Linked DNA regions of Thalassobaculum sp. OXR-137. The protein of the gene in region 1 interacts with the protein of each later gene in a pairwise test. Links are inferred from orthologs where the notes say so. Each region holds a gene or a part of one and is shown in the gene's direction. Other genes may lie near its edges.

Region 1 (7,529 bases):
CCTGTGCACAAGCGTTTCGTGCTATAAACTCTGACTTTCGATTCGCCGGGTCGCGGGCGGTCGGATTCCGCCGGACTCGGTGGTTCCGCCGATCGCGATGCGCCGGTCCGTCAGGCGTCAATCCAGTTCGAGCGAGCACATGAAGATCACCATTGACCGGGCGGCCCTCCTGAAGCCGCTGGCCCATGTTCAGAGCGTCGTCGAGCGCCGGAATACCATTCCCATCCTGGCCAACGTCCTGTTGCAGGCGAAGGAAGGGCGGGTGTCCCTGACCGCGACCGACATGGACATGGACGTGGTCGAGAGCGTGGCCTGTTCCGTCGACCAGCCGGGCTCCGCCACGGTGCCGGCGCTGACCCTCTACGAGATCGCCCGCAAGCTGCAGGACGGCTCGGAGGTCGAGCTGACCGTCGCCGGCGACAGCGGCCGCATGGCGATCCGGGCCGGCCGCTCCAACTTCTCGCTGCCGACCCTGCCGGTGGAGGAGTTCCCGGCCCTGTCCGGCGACGAGCTGACCACCAATTTCGTGCTCTCCGCCGCCGATGCGAAGACGCTGATCGACCGTACCCGCTTCGCGATCTCCACCGAGGAGACGCGCTACTACCTGAACGGCATCTACCTGCACGAGACCCAGGCCAACGGCATGGCGGTGCTGCGCGCGGTGGCGACCGACGGCCACCGGCTGGCCCGGGTGCAGATGCCGCTGCCGGAGGGTGCCGCGGGCATGCCCTCGGTGATCGTGCCGCGCAAGGCGGTGACCGAGATCCGCAAGCTGATCGACGAGACCGATGGCGACGTGCAGATCGGCCTCAGCGAGAACAAGCTACGCTTCGCCTTCGCCGACACCGTGATGACCACCAAGCTGATCGACGGTACCTTCCCGGATTACGAGCGGGTGATCCCGGCCGGCAACGACAAGATCATGCGGGTCGATTGCAAGTCGTTCAAAAGGGCGGTGGACCGCGTGGCGACCATCTCCACGGAAAAGTCGCGCTCGGTGAAGCTCGCGGTCGCCAACGGCACCCTGACCCTGTCGGCCAACAGCCCGGACAATGCCCAGGCGACCGAGGAGATGGACGTCGAGTACGGTGCCGCCTCCATGGAAATCGGTTTCAATTCCCGCTACTTGCTGGACATCGCCGACCAGGTCGACGACGGCGGCAAGGCGGTGTTCCAGATGGCCGACGCGGCCTCACCGACCATCGTCACGGACGAGGCGGACGACGGCGCCCTCTACGTCCTGATGCCGATGAGGGTGTGACGGGGCGCGTGTCGGTCGAGGGTCCCATTCTCAGCGAACACAGCGGTGCCGCCTCCACCGTGAGAGCGCCGCTGCGGCTTGCCGTGAACAAGCTCAGCCTGACCCGGTTCCGCAACCACGCCGCGACGTCGCTCGAGGTCGACCGCCCCGTGGCGGTGCTGACCGGCGCCAACGGCTCGGGCAAGACCAACCTGCTGGAGGCGGTCTCCTTCCTCAGCCCCGGCCGCGGCATGCGCCGGGCGAAGCTGTCGGAGATCGACCGGGTCGGCGATGCCGGCCCCTGGGCGGTCTCGGCAGCGGTCGAGGGCAAGCTGGGCGAGACGCGGATCGGCACCGGCCGCGACGCCGGCGTCGAGGGCGAGCGCCGCCTCGTGCGCATCGACGGCGCGCCGGCGCGCAGCCAGTCGGCCCTGGGCGACCATCTCACGATTTCCTGGCTGACCCCGGCCATGGACCGGCTGTTCACCGAGAGCGCGTCGGGTCGCCGGCGCTTCCTCGACCGGCTGGTCTACGCCTTCGACGGCGAGCATGCCGGACGGGTGAGCGGCTACGAACACGCCTGGCGCGAGCGCAACCGACTGATCCGGGACGGACGGCGCGAAGCGGCCTGGTACGCCGCCCTGGAGGAGACCCTGGCCGAGACCGGCGTGGCGATCGCCGCCGCCCGCGCCGCCCTGGTCGCCCGGCTCAACCGGATTTGCGCCGCCACGCGGGAGCCGTTCCCGGCCGCCGAGCTGGCGCTGGACGGCGAGATCGACCGCTGGCTGATCGGGACCCCGGCCCTGGAGGTCGAGGACCGGCTGCGTGCGACCCTGGCCGCCGCCCGGTTCGGGCCGCAGGAGGCCGAAGGGCCGCACCGCACCGATCTGGCGGTCACCCATGTGGGCAAGGCCATGCCGGCCGCCCAATGCTCCACCGGGGAGCAGAAGGCGCTGCTGGTCGGCATCGTGCTCGCCCATGCGCGGCTGCAGGCGATCGACGAGTACGCCGCGCCGATCCTGCTGCTGGACGAGGTCGCCGCCCATCTGGACGACCGCCGCCGCGCCGCCCTGTTCGAGGCCGTGTTCGACCTCGGCGGTCAGGCGTGGCTGACCGGCACCGATGTTTCCACCTTCGCGCCGATCGCCGATCGCGCGCGCTTGTTCGACGTCGCCGACGGCAAGGTCCGGCCGGCCGACGTCGTGTCCTAACCGGAGTCCCCCCATGGCTGACGACGCCAATAAGAACATCGAGAACGACGACTACGGTGCGGAGTCCATCAAGGTTCTGCGCGGCCTCGATGCGGTGCGCAAGCGCCCGGGCATGTATATCGGCGACACCGATGACGGGTCGGGCCTGCATCACATGGTCTACGAGGTGGTCGACAACGCCATCGACGAAGCCCTGGCCGGCTATTGCGACGCGGTCCAGGTGATCCTGAACGGCGACGGCTCGGTCACCGTGCGCGACAATGGGCGCGGCATCCCGGTGCAGATCCACTCCGAGGAGGGGGTCTCGGCGGCGCAGGTCATCATGACCCAGCTCCATGCCGGCGGTAAGTTCGATCAGAACTCCTACAAGGTTTCCGGCGGTTTGCACGGCGTGGGCGTCTCCGTGGTGAACGCGCTGTCCGAGTGGCTGGAACTGCGGGTCTGGCGCGAGGGCAAGGAGCACTTTATGCGGTTCCGCCACGGCGATGCCGAGGCGGATCTGGTGGAGGTCGGTCCGTCCGGCGGCAAGACCGGCACCGAGGTCACCTTCAAGCCCTCGTCCGGCACCTTCACCATGGTCGAGTTCGACTATCCGACCCTGGAGCACCGGCTGCGCGAGCTGGCCTTCCTGAATTCCGGGGTGCGCATCCTGCTGACCGACGAGCGCAGCGGCGAGCCGAAGACCACCGACCTGTTCTACGAGGGCGGTCTGAAGGCCTTCGCCGAGTATCTGGACCGCTCGCGCACCGCCCTGCACCCGACCATCTCCGCCATCGGCGAGAAGGACGGCATCACGGTCGAGATCGCGATGGAGTGGACCGACTCCTATCACGAGACGATGCTCTGCTTTACCAACAACATCCCGCAGCGCGACGGCGGCACCCACCTAGCCGGATTCCGCGCCGCCCTGACCCGGCAGGTGAACAACTACGCCGGCCAGACCGGGATCGCGAAGAAGGAGAAGGTCTCGCTCGCCGGCGACGACGCCCGCGAAGGCCTGACCTGCGTGCTGTCGGTTAAGGTGCCGGATCCGAAATTCTCCTCCCAGACCAAGGACAAGCTGGTCTCCTCCGAGGTCAAGCCGGTGGTGGAGAACATCGTCGGCGAGCGTCTGGACCAGTGGTTCGACGAGCACCCGAACGAGGCCAAGCGCATCGTCACCAAGGCCTATGAGGCCGCGGCCGCCCGCGACGCCGCCCGCCGGGCACGCGAGCTGACCCGGCGCAAGGGCGCTCTGGACATCGCCAACCTGCCCGGCAAGCTCGCCGATTGCCAGGAGCGCGATCCGTCCAAGGCCGAACTGTTCCTGGTCGAGGGCGACAGCGCCGGCGGCTCGGCCAAGCAGGGCCGCGACCGCAAGAACCAGGCGATCCTGCCGCTGCGCGGCAAGATCCTGAACGTGGAGCGCGCCCGCTTCGACAAGATGCTGTCGAGCGCGGAGATCGGCACGCTGATCGCGGCGCTGGGCACCGGCATCGGGCCGGAGGAGTTCAATATCGAGAAGACCCGGTATCACCGGATCATCATCATGACGGACGCCGACGTGGACGGCTCCCACATCCGCACCCTGCTGCTCACCTTCTTCTTCCGGCAGATGCCGGAGCTGCTGGAGCGCGGCTATCTCTACATCGCCCAGCCGCCGCTCTACCGGGTGAAGCGGGGCAATGAGGAGACGTACCTGAAGGACGACAAGGCGCTCGAGCGCTTCCTGATCGACGAGGGGACCAAGGGGGCGGTGCTGAAGACCGCGTCCGGGACCCAGATCGCCGCCGCCGACCTGGCCCATCAGGGCGAGCTCGCCCGCCAGGCGCGTCAGCTTCTGGAACCGCTGGTCCGCCGCCTCGGCGGTCCGGTCGTCACCGAGCAGGCGGCCGTCGCCGGCCTGCTGCGCCCGGCCCTGCTCGCCGATCAGGCCGCCGCCGCGGCCGCCGCGGCCGATTTCGCCCGGCGTCTCGACGTGCTCTCGGAAGAGCATGAGCGGGGGTGGTTCGCCTCCTACGAGGAGCAGACCGAGACCGGCCCGGCCATCGTCGTCGCCCGCACCCTGCGCGGCGTGACCGAGACCTACACCATCGACGGGGTGCTGATGCGTACCGCCGAGGCCCGGGCCCTGGCCGAGCGGACGCCGGACCTGCAGGAGCTGTTCGCCGAGCCGGCGACCCTGGTGCAGAAGGACGGATCCGAGCGCACGGTCTACGGACCGGTCGGGCTGATCGAGGCGATCTTCGAGATCGGCCGCAAGGGCCTGACCATCAACCGCTACAAGGGGCTGGGCGAGATGAACCCGGACCAGCTCTGGGAAACCACGCTGGATCCGGACCGCCGCACCCTGCTGCAGGTCAAGATCGCCCATGCCGACGAGGCCCAGGAGGTGTTCAGCACCCTGATGGGCGACGTGGTCGAACCGCGCCGGGAATTCATCCAGTCCAACGCCCTGAAGGTGGCGAACCTGGACGTGTGATCCGGCCCGCCCGGCCCTTCGACACGCCCCCGCTCACGCGGGGGCTGCTCAGGGCGAGGCTGGGTTTCAATCCGCCGTCATCCCGAACTCGTTTCGGGACCTGCGGGCTCCGGTACGGGCGGAGGTCCCGAAACGAGTTCGGGATGACGATCAGCTATACAAATTGACCTCGCCCTGAGCAGCTCCCGGACGTGATCCGGGGGCGTGTCGAAGGGCGGCGGAAACACCCGCTCCCCGAAACGCAAACCGGCCGCCGGATCACTCCGGCGGCCGGTTGCCTATGCATCGGGAACTCCTGGCGGAGCGGCCGTCGGCGCGGGGTCTCACGACCCTTCGGTCATGGCGTTGGCTTCGCTCTGCAGGTGCGTGTAGTGCTCGATGCCGATGCGGCCGATCAGGTCGAGCTGCGTCTCCAGATAGTCGACATGCTCTTCCTCGTCCTGGAGGATCTGGTTGAACAGGTCGCGGCTGACATAGTCGCGGATCGAGTCGGCATAGGCGATCGCCTCGCGCAGATCGGGGATCGCATCGTTCTCGACCGCGAGATCGCACTCGAGGATCTCCTTCACGGTCTCGCCGATGCGCAGCTTGTTCAGCTCCTGCAGGTTCGGCAGGCCTTCCAGGAACAGGACGCGCTGGATCAGCTTGTCGGCATGCTCCATCTCCTCGATGGACTCCTCATAGGCTTTCTTCGAAAGCTTCGAGACGCCCCAATCGCCGAGGATGCGCGAGTGCAGAAAGTACTGGTTGATCGCCGTCAACTCGTTCTTGAGGATGCGATTCAGGTGTTCGATGACTGTCTTGTCGCCCTTCATGGCGCCCTCCGTCGGTCGGATCTCTGCCACAACAGTACAAGATCGTGGTAATTCGGCAAGAAAAAACGTAATGATTTCAAGTAATTGAGAATGATCCGCAATACAATCTGCCTGCCCGGCTTCATGTGCGGCCCCGGGCTGTTCGACGATCTCGGCGCCGCCCTGGGCGACCGGCTGGCACTCCTGCACGGGGATGTTTACAGCGATCCGTCCATCGAGGGGATGGCGCGGCGGGTGCTGGCGGCGGCGCCCGAACGGTTCGTCCTGCTGGGATTCTCCATGGGCGGCTTCGTCGCCCGCGAGATCGCGCTGACCGCGCCGGAGCGGGTCGAGGCGATGGTGCTGGTCGCCACGTCCGCCCGCGCGACCTCGCCGGCGGAGCATGCCCGCAAGGAGGCGATCCTCGCCCAGCTCGCCGAGACCGGCTTCAAGGGCATGTCGCGCAAGGCGCTGGCCCGCGGCATCCATCCCGACCATCCGGACCGCGACGCCCTGGTGGCTCGGCTGAAGGCGATGGGCGCCGACCTCGGCGGGGCGGTGATGACCCGCCAGCTCCAGGCGACCCGGGAGGACGGCTACCGCGACCTGCCCCGGATCGCCGCGCCGACCCTGGTGATCGCCGGCCGCCAGGACGTGCTGCGGCCGATGGACGAACTGGAGCGGCTGGCCGCCGGCATCCCCGGCGCCCGCTTCGAGGTGTTCGAGGAATGCGGCCACATGGTGCCGCTGGAAAAGCCGGATCAGTTGGCTGAGAGCATCACCGCCTTTCTGGATGCGCTCTAGGCAGACCCGGAAGGGACAGATACGTTGACCTTGTGTCAGTCAGATCCTCCCTCTCGCCCCTGCTTACCGGTTCGCTCGCCGGCGTCCTGATGATGGCGGTGGCCGCCGCCGCCTTCAGCATGATGCACGCCGCGATCCGCCATGTGAGCGTGGAGGTGCATCCGTTCGAGATCGCGTTCTTCCGGGTCTTCTTCGGGTTCTTCGCCCTTGCTCCGGTGTTCATGCGCCAGGGCTGGACCCCGCTGCGCACCACGAAGATGAAGCTGTTCGCCGCCCGCGGCGGGTTGAACGCCTGCGCCATGCTGATGTTCTTCTACGGTCTGTCGATCACGCCGTTGGCGACGGTCGCGGCCTTGGGGTTCACGGCACCGCTCTTCGCCACGGTGCTGGCGATGCTGGTGCTGGGCGAGACGGTGCGCCTGCGCCGCTGGACCGCCATCGCCATCGGCTTCGCCGGCGCCATGGTGATCCTGCGCCCCGGCGTCATCGAGGTCGGGCTCGGGCCGATGCTGATCCTCGGCTCCTCGGTCGTCTGGTCGGTGGCGCTGATGGTGATCAAGGTCCTGACCCGCACCGAGTCCAGCGTCGCCATCACCGCCTACGCGTCGATTTTCCTGTCGCCGATCGCCCTGGTGGCGGCCCTGCCGTTCTGGACCTGGCCGTCGCTGGAATCGCTGGCCTGGCTGTTTGCCATCGGCATTGTCGGCACCATCGCCCAGACGGCGATGAACCAGTCGCTGAAGATCGCCGACGCCTCGGCGGTGTTGCCGGTCGACTTTTCCAAGCTGCTCTGGGCGGCCGCCATCGGCTACACGCTGTTCGGCGAGGTGCCGGATATGTGGACCTGGATCGGCGGGGCGATGATCTTCTCCAGCTCGACTTATATCGGTGTGCGCGAAGCCCGGCTGAAGCGGGAGGGTAAGCTGGCCGCCGGCCCGCCCTCCACCGCCGTCGACCGCGAGCCGCCCGTGCCCTCGCCCCGCGCGATGGGAAAAGAGGGCTGAATCGGCCCGGTTTGG
Region 2 (5,525 bases), 2.9 Mb from region 1 along the record:
GGCCCGCGCCCTGGCGCAGGAGACCGGCCTCTCCGCCACCTTCGTGGAGGGCGACCTCTACGCCGCGCCCGAGTTGATCCCCGAGCGTTTCGATCTGGTCTTCGTGAGCTGGGGGACGATCTGCTGGCTGCCGGACCTCGCGGGCTGGGCCCGGATCGCCGCCGATTTCCTGAAACCCGGCGGTCGCCTGTATTTCGCCGATTGCCACCCCCTGGCCTATGTCTGGGACGAGGGGCAGGGCGCCTGCGAGGCGGCGGCCGGGCGGTTCAAGACCAAGTATCGGTATTTTCACGACCCCGCGCCCACCGAACTGGACGACCCGGACGATTACGGGAGCGCTCACAAGACCGTGAACACGCGGACCTACGAATGGGCCCATCCGGTGTCGGAACTCGTCACATCAGTAGCCGCGGCCGGACTCGCTTTCGAGTTCCTGCACGAGCATCCGACCATCACCTGGGCGCTGCTGCCCAGCCTGGTCGAGCGGGCCGACGGTCTTCATGCCTGGCCGGAGGGCACCGACCCGCTGCTTCCGCTCAGCCTGTCCTTCAGCGCACGGAAGCCGGACGGCCTCTATTCGAATTGATTCCAATAGTTTTGGAATGTTAACGATATTGAAAGGCTTCGGGGCAAGCCTCTTGGGTAAGCTGGGTCACCAAGAGAACGGGCGCAGTCTGGCCTGATTTTCGGAACCTACGGACAAAGCATGGACCGTAAAGCGAGGACCGACGGGCAGGCGTCTGTGGCACCGCGCTTCGGGTTGCTGCTCCCTGTCATCGGTCTTATCGCCGGGCTCGTGGGCGCCGTCTTCGCGATGGCTTGGCTGGCCGCGGATGCTCAGGACAGGCAGGCGGTGGACGCCACGCGGCATACCCTGCGCAGCATCATCGACGGGAACCGTCGCGAGCTTGGCGGCTGGACGTCGGACTACGCGTACTGGAACGACTTCGTCGAGCACGTCGTTCTCGCCCCGGACGCGGTCTGGATCAATGACAATGTCGGGCTCTACGCACAGCAGAATCTGGGCGTGGACATCACCTTCGTGGTCGACGGATCGAACGAACCGTATGTGGTCTCCGTCGCCGAGGAGTTGACGGTCGACGGCCGTCTGCTGGAACTGCCGGCCGAACTCGTCGCCCTGGTCCGCGCCGCCAGAAGCGATCCCGGGTCTCCAAATATGCGCCCGGTGGCCCAGGAGACCTACGTCCGGTACGGCGACCAGATTTTCATGGCCGCCGCCGCCGTCGCGAAATGGGAGGACAGGGCCGAGCTTCCCGTACGCAAGGGTGGGCCCGCGGTCCTGATCTACCTGCGGGAGATCAATGACGATCTGCTCGCCGCATTCGCCGCCGATTACAGGATCGACGGCCTCCGCCTGCTGACCGAGGCCGGTTCGGTGGCCGACGTCCTCGATCTTACCGGTCTCGACGGCAGCACCGTGGCCCGGCTCACCTGGCGGAGCCCGAAGCCGGGCACCAAGTTCCTGCACGAACTCATCATGCCCATGGCGGCGATCCTGTTCGTGGCGATGGCGTCGCTGGGCTGGATCGTGTTTCGCATGCGCTCCGTCTTCGCCCAGTTCATGGAAGCCCACCACGCGCTGGAAGACCGGACAGAGGCCTTGCGCATGGCCCGGGACGACGCCGACCGGGCCAACAGGGCGAAGACCGAGTTCCTGGCGCAGATGAGCCACGACCTGCGCACCCCGCTGAATGCCATCCTCGGCTTTTCCGAGGTGATCGCCCTGCAGACTTTTGGCTCCGACGCGGCAGCGGCCGAGCGCTATCGCGATTACGCCCGTCAAATCCACACCGGGGGCGATCACCTGCGGTCGTTGATCGACAGCATCCTGGACGTGGCGCGTCTGGATTCCGGCCGCTACGAATTCCAGGGCAAAATGGTCTCGATGGACGAGGCGGTCGAGACCTGTCTGGTGCTGCTGAAGGGGGATCTGGACGCCAAATCCTTCTCGGTCTCTGCACCGCGCAGCGGGCTGAGCGTCTGGGCCGACCCGAACGCGCTGGAGCAGATCCTGCTCAATCTGGTTGGCAACGCCGCCAAGTACACCCCGAGGGGCGGCTCGATCTCGATCGAGGTATCGCGGGTGGCGGACGGTGTGGCGGTGGCGATACGAGACACCGGCCGCGGCATGACGTCCAGCGATACCGCATCGGCCTTCGAGCTGTTCACCCGCGGGTCGGCCGGCGGGGCCGCGACCTCCGAGGGCGCCGGCCTCGGCCTGAGCATCGTCAAACGCCTGATCGATCTGCATGGCGGCACCGTGGAGATCGAATCGACCCCCGGCAAGGGCACCCTGGTCACCTTCGTGCTTCCGAACAGGGCCGTCCGCTCGGAGGCCGGCCGGGCGAGCATGGAACCCGCATAACCGCCTGACTGCGGGGACTTAGGGGGCGATGAGCGGGCGAGCCGAGGCGGCGGCGGCGCCGGGCGCACTCGGAACTTGATCCGGCGCGCCCGAACCGTGATATTTCGGCGCCGCAACATTGCCGGAAATGGGCGATTTTGCTAAGATTTAACGAATCAGTTGGCATCTCGATCGCTACCTGTTCATCGCCGGCATGATCCCTGTCGAAACCTACGATCGGAACCCCTCGGTTGTCTGACTCAACGCCCGGTCCGCACGACATCGCGCCTGTCTCCATCGAAGACGAAATGCGCCGCTCGTACCTCGATTACGCCATGAGCGTAATCGTGGCCCGGGCGCTGCCCGACGTCCGCGATGGCCTGAAGCCGGTGCACCGTCGCATCCTCTACGCCATGAAGGTGGGCGGCTACGACTGGAGCCGTCCGTACCGCAAGTCGGCCAACATCGTCGGCGCGGTCATGGGCCAGTATCACCCGCACGGCGACAGCGCGATCTACGACGCCATGGTCCGCATGGCGCAGGAATTCTCCATGCGCCTGCCCCTGGTCGACGGCCAGGGTAACTTCGGCTCCATGGACGGCGATCCGGCGGCGGCCATGCGCTACACCGAGGCCCGCCTCGCCAAGGCGGCCGAGGGCCTGCTGCGCGACATCGACAAGGAAACCGTCAACTTCGTCCCGAACTACGACGAGACGACGGAAGAGCCTGCGGTCCTGCCGGCGGAGTTCCCGAACCTGCTGGTGAACGGGGCCGGCGGTATCGCCGTCGGCATGGCGACCAACATCCCGCCGCATAACCTGGGCGAGGTGATCGACGCCTGTCTGGCGATGGTCGACAATCCAGGCATCACCGTGGACGAGCTGATGCGCTTCGTCCCGGGTCCGGATTTCCCGACCGGCGGCCTGATCCTCGGCCGCGCCGGCATCCGCGACGCCTACCACACCGGCCGCGGCTCGGTGGTGATGCGCGGCCGCGCGGTGATCGAGGAGATTCGCAAGGACCGGATGGCGATCGTCGTCTCCGAGATCCCGTATCAGGTCAACAAGGCCCGCATGATCGAGCGCATCGGCGAGATCGTGCGCGAGAAGGTGGTCGAGGGGATCGCCGACCTGCGCGACGAGAGCGACCGCGACGGCGTGCGCGTCGTCGTCGAGCTGAAGCGCGACGCGGTGCCCGAGGTGGTGCTGAACCAGCTCTATCGCTTCACCCCGCTGCAGACGAGCTTCGGCGTGAACATGCTGGCGCTGAACGGCGGCCGTCCCGAGCAGATGAACCTGCGGGACGTGATCTACGCCTTCGTGCAGTTCCGCGAGGAGGTGATCACCCGGCGCACCCGCTTCCTGCTGAAGAAGGCGCGCGAGCGGGCGCATATCCTGGCAGGCCTGATGGTCGCCATCACCAATCTGGATCCGGTGATCGAGCTGATCCGGGCGTCCTCCGACGCAGCACAGGCGCGCGAGCGGCTTTGCGCCCGGGCCTGGCCGGCCGGCGACGTGGCCCCCTTCATCTCTCTGATCGACGATCCGGGACACAAGGTGCAGGACGACGGCACCTATACCCTGTCGGAGATCCAGGCCCGAGCCATCCTGGAGCTGCGCCTGCAGCGCCTGACCGGGATGGAACGCGGCAAGCTGATCGAGGAGGCGGAGGAGATCGCCGCCAAGATCAAGGACTTCCTGGAGATCCTGACCTCCCGCCCGCGTCTTCTGGACGTGATGCGCGGCGAGTTCCTGCAGTCGAAGGAATCCTGGGCGAACCCGCGCCGGACCGAGATCGAAGAGAACGAGTTCGAGCACGACATCGAGGACCTGATCCCGCGCGAGGACATGGTCGTCACGGTCAGCCATGCGGGCTACATCAAGCGGGTGCCGCTGACCACCTACCGGGCGCAGAAGCGCGGCGGCAAGGGCCGTTCGGGCATGGCCACCCGCGAGGAGGACGTGGTGAGCCGGCTGTTCGTGGCCAATTCCCACGCGCCGATCCTGTTCTTCACCTCTCGCGGCCAAGTCTACCAGCTCAAGACCTACCGCCTGCCGGAAGGCACGCCGCAGTCCCGCGGCCGGCCGATGGTCAATCTTCTGCCGCTCGAAGAGGGCGAGTGGATCCAGACCGTCATGCCGATGCCGGCGGACGAGGAAAGCTGGAAGCAGCTCCACGTCATGTTCGCCACCGAGGCGGGCACGGTGCGGCGCAATGCGCTCAGCGACTTCACCAACATCAACAAGGCCGGCAAGCGCGCCATGCGGCTGGACGGGGACGACCGTCTGATCGGCGTAATGCCTTGCACCGATGCCGACGATGTGTTCCTGGCGACCCGCGACGGCAAGGCGATCCGCTTCCACGTCACCGACGTGCGCGTGTTCCAGGGCCGCGATTCCCTGGGTGTGCGCGGCATCCGTCTGCTCGGCGAGGACAAGGTCGTCTCCATGTCGATCCTGCGCCGCTTCGACATCGACGGGGCGGCCGGCGGCGAGGCCGATGCGACGGACGAGATCCGCCGCAAGCACATCCTCACCGTCACCACCAAGGGCTTCGGCAAGCGCACCCTGATCGACAACTACCGCCTGACCAACCGGGGCGGGCAGGGGATCGCCAACGTCGACCTGACCGACAAGAACGGCCTGGTCGCCGGCTCCTTCTCGGTGGCGGAGACGGATCAGATCATGGCCGTGACCGACAAGGGCCAGGTCATCCGCTGCCCGATCGGCGATGTGCGCGAGACCTCGCGCCAGGCCCAGGGCGTCTACGTCTTCCGGGTGGCCGACGAGGAGAATGTCGTGTCCGTCTCGCTGGTCGGTGAGAGCAGCGAGGAGGATGTGGCCGAGGACGAGACGGCCGAGACCGGCGTCGATCAGGAGATCGCGGCCGGCGAGACGGGGGAGAGCGGGGACGACGCTCCCTCGGGCGATGCGGACGAAGGGGGAGAGGCGCCGCAATGACCGAGCATAAGACTCGTGTGGGGGTTTATCCCGGCACGTTCGACCCGATCACCAAGGGTCATATCGACATCATCCGCCGGGCCAGCAAGACGGTCGACCATCTGGTGGTTGCCGTCGCGCGCAACGCCGGCAAGGGCCCGCTGTTCAGCCTGGACGAGCGGGTGGAGATGGTGCGCGACGAGATCGACGACATCCTGGCC

Evidence for each region.
Region 2: the proteins of gyrB (region 1) and gyrA interact in binary tests that used the Escherichia coli proteins (3 or more experiments, as listed by UniProt). The link is inferred for Thalassobaculum sp. OXR-137 from one-to-one orthologs.

Annotation. Positions count from the first base shown.
Region 1 is NZ_CP139715.1:896,948-904,476, reverse strand. Bases 2,133-5,188 are described here. They hold gyrB (DNA topoisomerase (ATP-hydrolyzing) subunit B), read left to right. Parts: upstream 2,133-2,464; coding sequence 2,465-4,912; downstream 4,913-5,188. Other genes in these bases: recF (DNA replication/repair protein RecF), read left to right, coding at 2,133-2,451. In the rest of the region: dnaN (DNA polymerase III subunit beta), read left to right, coding at 140-1,261; more of recF, read left to right, coding at 1,258-2,132; bfr (bacterioferritin), read right to left, coding at 5,236-5,727; T8K17_RS04195 (alpha/beta fold hydrolase), read left to right, coding at 5,818-6,510; T8K17_RS04190 (DMT family transporter), read left to right, coding at 6,543-7,514. UniProt on the Escherichia coli protein: DNA gyrase negatively supercoils closed circular double-stranded DNA in an ATP-dependent manner to maintain chromosomes in an underwound state.
Region 2 is NZ_CP139715.1:3,752,129-3,757,653, forward strand. The notes cover bases 2,237-5,525. They hold gyrA (DNA gyrase subunit A), read left to right. Parts: upstream 2,237-2,616; coding sequence 2,617-5,325; downstream 5,326-5,525. Other genes in these bases: T8K17_RS17360 (sensor histidine kinase), read left to right, coding at 2,237-2,386; coaD (pantetheine-phosphate adenylyltransferase), read left to right, coding at 5,322-5,525. In the rest of the region: T8K17_RS17355 (class I SAM-dependent methyltransferase), read left to right, coding at 1-586; more of T8K17_RS17360, read left to right, coding at 707-2,236. UniProt on the Escherichia coli protein: A type II topoisomerase that negatively supercoils closed circular double-stranded (ds) DNA in an ATP-dependent manner to maintain chromosomes in an underwound state.